DNA from 2 places in the Bacillus sp. UNCCL81 genome. Region 1 is predicted to be linked to the other one. Evidence: a T-box and tRNA genes for the amino acid it is inferred to sense, from the RefSeq annotation. Region 1 holds a T-box; the other holds one or more tRNA genes.

The links. The T-box of region 1 lies ahead of BM319_RS05055 (glycine--tRNA ligase). A T-box ahead of a tRNA ligase gene usually reads a tRNA of that ligase, here a tRNA-Gly.
Region 2: it encodes a tRNA-Gly, which carries the amino acid that the T-box ahead of BM319_RS05055 (glycine--tRNA ligase) is inferred to sense. The anticodon was not compared.

Annotation. Positions count from the first base shown of each region.
Region 1 covers NZ_FOMF01000002.1:1,023,184-1,025,590, forward strand. Annotated here, with positions in the region: gene BM319_RS05050 (Bax inhibitor-1/YccA family protein) at 1-16, opposite strand, end outside; gene BM319_RS05055 (glycine--tRNA ligase) at 144-1,529, opposite strand; T-box leader at 1,612-1,791, opposite strand; gene BM319_RS05060 (hypothetical protein) at 2,003-2,407, shown strand, end outside.
Region 2 covers NZ_FOMF01000004.1:483,761-486,167, forward strand. Annotated here, with positions in the region: gene BM319_RS11755 (DUF4240 domain-containing protein) at 101-658, opposite strand; tRNA gene BM319_RS11760 (tRNA-Arg) at 871-944, opposite strand; tRNA gene BM319_RS11765 (tRNA-Gly) at 948-1,021, opposite strand; gene BM319_RS11770 (YfcE family phosphodiesterase) at 1,255-1,761, opposite strand; gene BM319_RS11775 (XTP/dITP diphosphatase) at 1,761-2,381, opposite strand; gene rph (ribonuclease PH) at 2,406-2,407, opposite strand, start outside.

The DNA.
Region 1 (2,407 bases):
GATTTGAACTCCTCATTTAAACTCCTCCTTTATTTTATACCTTTATTTTACCATTTTTAGTAAATTTCTTAAACTTTAAACAAGCTTTAGTAAAATATATGAAAAAAGATGTCCAAAAGGACACCTTATTTCAAAAAACTAAATTAAAATTTAATTTTATTTGCTAAAAATGATTGTAATTCACTTATTGCAACACGAGTTTGCTCCATCGTGTCACGGTCACGAACTGTTACTTTACCATCTTCAATTGATTCGAAGTCGTAAGTAATACAGAAAGGAGTACCGATTTCATCTTGACGTCTATAACGTTTACCAATTGAACCAGTTTCATCAAAATCAACATTGAAATCTTCTGCTAAAGAAGCAAACACTTCTTGTGCATTTTCAGATAATTTTTTAGATAACGGTAAAATCGCAGCCTTATATGGTGCTAACGCAGGATGTAGACGCATTACTGTACGAGATGTACCATCTTCTAATGCCTCTTCTTCATATGCATCAATTAAAAATGCTAATGTAACACGATCTGCACCTAATGATGGCTCGATACAATATGGAACGTATTTTTCATTTGTAATTGGATCATGATATGTGAAATCTTCTGTTGAATATTCCATATGTTGTTTTAAATCATAATCTGTACGAGACGCAATGCCCCATAATTCGCCCCAACCAAATGGGAATTTATATTCAAAGTCAGTTGTCGCGTTACTATAGTGTGATAATTCATCTGCACTATGTTCACGTAAACGAAGATTTTCTTCATTCATACCTAAAGCTAAAAGCCATTTATTAGCAGTTTCTTTCCAATAAGAATACCACTCTAACTCTTCACCTGGTTTACAGAAGAATTCAAGTTCCATTTGTTCAAATTCACGAGTACGGAACGTGAAATTTCCTGGTGTAATTTCGTTACGGAAGCTTTTACCGATTTGAGCAATACCAAATGGTACTTTCTTTCTCATTGTACGTTGAACATTTTTGAAGTTTACGAAAATACCTTGTGCTGTTTCTGGACGTAAGAAAATTTCATTCGTACTTGACTCAGTAACACCTTGGAATGTTTTAAACATTAGGTTAAATTGACGAATATCTGTAAAATCATGGCTACCACAATCAGGACAAGCAATTTTATGCTCCTCAATCAATTTAGCCATTTCTGAAAATGGAAGACCATCAACGATAATTTCCATTCCTTTTTCTTCAAGTGCATTTTCGATTAATTTATCTGCACGATGACGAGCTTTACAATTTTTGCAATCGATCATTGGATCATTAAAGTTACCTATATGACCTGAAGCTTCCCATGTACGTGGATTCATTAAGATTGCAGCATCTAATCCAACATTGTATGGACTTTGTTGAACAAACTTTTTCCACCAAGCTTTTTTCACATTATTTTTTAATTCAACACCTAGTGGTCCATAATCCCACGTATTTGCTAAACCACCGTAAATTTCAGATCCTGGAAATACAAAACCTCTGTGTTTAGCATGACTTACTACGACATCCATCGATTTTTCTGACATTTTCATTTGCCTCCAATTTTCAATTGTTTTTTTGAAAATGCAAGAATGAAATAAAAAAGCTCTCATCCTTAGGCATTTTCTGCCTAGGGACGAGAGCTGTGTTTGCACCCGCGGTTCCACCCTAGTTGACAATTAAAAAAATTGTCCACTTTAAAAATTAACTCGGGAATGCCTTTCGCCAAAGGTTTTGATTGAGCTCACACCATCCTCAATTCGCTTTACAAAATAATCTTTAGTTACTTCTTTCCGTCAACGTTATATGTAATAAATAATATGTTGTTATTTTAACAAAGTGTCAATGATTAAGTCAAATATTATTATGAACAATTTTGATAAAAAAATACCGTGAATTTTTTGAATTATTTTTGGAAAGCTAACATGTAAAGATAAAACCTTTACAGTATGAGCATTACTTGGTATGATAGAAAAGTTGTTTTATTTATATACTATACTATCAGAAGGGAGTGCTAGTTTTGAGTAGCAGCATTTTTCTAAAGAAAAAGAAACGTTCAGCAGTATTGCTTGATAAACATCATTCCATTCGTTTATTAAAGACAAACAAAAAGCGAATCGTGAACAAAAGAAACAATAAAATAAAAGGGTTCGAACAATTACTTGTTAAAGAATTAAACGAGGAAATGATTTCAACTTCAAACAGTACGGTAAATGAAATTTCTGAAAATGTAAATACAGTAGTGATCGAAGGACTTCCAGTAACATTTCTTCTAAAGCTTGGAAAAGAGTTTTTCTCAGATTTAGAAGCAGTGAAGTACTATTATAATAGTAAACATGAAGATTTTTACAAGAATCGTAGTTTACTAGAGGAATCACTTCAATCTTCAATTAACAATGCGTCAAGTGAAGAGCAATTAAAAGTT
Region 2 (2,407 bases), on a different contig from region 1:
TTTGTTATTTCCTGCACAAACTAGTTATGAAAAAGTGTATCATGAATTAAAATTATTTAAAATATTAAAGATACATGTATGGATGAATCTGTTTTTAGGTTTAGTACCCTAACGGTTTATTGCCAAATCTTTTCCATAGCTTTGGAAACTTAGCTTTTAGTTCGTCTTTTGACTTCCAATCGATCGTTAATTGTTGTTGAGGATAGTCATAGCCTTTGCTTTCAATAAGGGAATTAAACTCATTCCACAATTGATCATTCCAATCATCATCGCCTTTACGCTTGATTGTATACGCTTGTAAAGCTAGATCTAACATATCTTCCAATTCTGGCGTAAGTCCTTCTTCTTCATAAATAGGAAAAATGTATTCAGCTAAATAATCTGGGTCATCTAACGTTTTCTTGTAAACTTGTTCTCCTTGTCCGATTAACCAAGCTCTAAAATGTGCAAACGAATCCTCAGAACAGCCATCCATGATGATCCATGCAGCTCCTAAAAGATTTGCGGCATACGCTTTGGAAAAATAAGTTTCAAAATGTATTTCAAAACTAGCTATCTCTTCCTCTGATTGTTTAGCTAAATGATTTATTACCCATTCATAAGGTTCTTCAACAATATGCATTTTGGATATTAAGCTCCAAAATTCTTTTTCGTTCATTTATATCACTCCACTCTTTTATTTATACTAGAATAACATATCTAGTATAAATTTCATGATGAATAAAGCCTCTATTAATTCATATGAATCGGTCCTAATTTATAGAGTAAACGTAATTCATCATTTTATTTCTTTAGTACTTCAATTAAAAGTAGTTAAAACACAAAAAAAAGACACTTATTTTACATTAAGTAAAACAAGTGTCTTTTGGACGTCCTGAGAGGGATTCGAACCCCCGACCGACGGCTTAGAAGGCCGTTGCTCTATCCTGCTGAGCTACCAGGACATATGGAGCGGGTGATGGGAATCGAACCCACGACCGAAGCTTGGAAGGCTTCTATTTTACCATTAAACTACACCCGCATATTTGTTATTTCTTTTTTATTTCTTTGCGACATCACCCTGTCGACATAATTTAGTATAGTCGTTAAGCAAATTAAAGTCAACACTTTTTTAAAACTTTTTTCCAAAATAAAGAAAAAAAGTTTACAGTTGTATAATTACCTTAGTTTATTAGGGCTTTCGGGCTTTTAGTACTCTGAATTTTTTTGTTTTAGATAAGGTTAGTAGCATATAAGCTACTAACCTCCATTAATTCATGATAATTCAAATGAAGTAGTAGTAAGTACCGTTCCATCTGTATTATAAAAAGTAACATTAGCTTTCTTATCAATTGTTTCAAGAATAGCATAAGTCTTTTCTTTTCGCATTCTCGGTAATAGAATACTGCCAGGGTTAATAAAAAGGACATCATCTATTACCTCGGCTCCTAGTACATGTGAGTGACCAAAACAAGCAATTGTTGCTCCAACTTCTTTACAACGATAATACAGCTTTTGCAATGACTGTTTTATTCCATGTAAATGACCATGTGTTGCATAGATTGTATATTCATTTCCACGGTGAATAAATTCTTCAGGGAATTCTCCTCTGAAATCACAATTTCCTCTTACTACATTATAATCACTTAGTTCCTTAGCATTCACTTCTAATTCCGAATCTCCACAGTGGATCATTAAATCTACACTATCACGATATCGTTCGGCGATTTCTTGTAATGGTTTTGTCAATCCATGGCTATCACTTACAATTAGTACTTTCATTAATTTGATCCTCTAAATAAAAAGTCTTTATCTTCTTTATTTATTACATCCATTAATGATTTAATTGCATTTGCGCGATGACTTAAGCCACCTTTTTCATCTGTTGTTAATTCAGCCATCGTTTTATCTAATTCTGGCAAAAAGAATATTGGATCGTAGCCAAAACCGTTTGTTCCTCTTTTTTCATTGGCAATAAACCCTTCAACTGTACCATAAACAGTGATTGTTTCTTTACCTGGAACCGCTAAAGCTAAAGCACAATAAAATCGCGCAGTTCTTTTTCCAGGAAAAACGCCTTCTAGTTCGCTTAATACTTTTTGTAAATTATCTTCATCACTTTTATGTAATCCGGCATATCGAGCAGAATAAACGCCTGGTCTACCTTCAAGTGCATCCACAATTAAACCAGAGTCATCTGCAATGACTGGCGTATTTAACTCACTAGCTAAATACTCAGCTTTTAAGATCGCATTTTCTTCAAATGTAGTTCCTGTTTCTTCAACTTCTTGAATTTCAGGAAAGTCTTTTAAAGACTTAATTTGAAATCCCATCGGCTTAAAAAGTGCTTCAAAATCCTTCACTTTGCCTTGATTATTTGTAGCAATAATGATTGTATCCATCCTTAAAGTCTCTCCTCGAAATGATT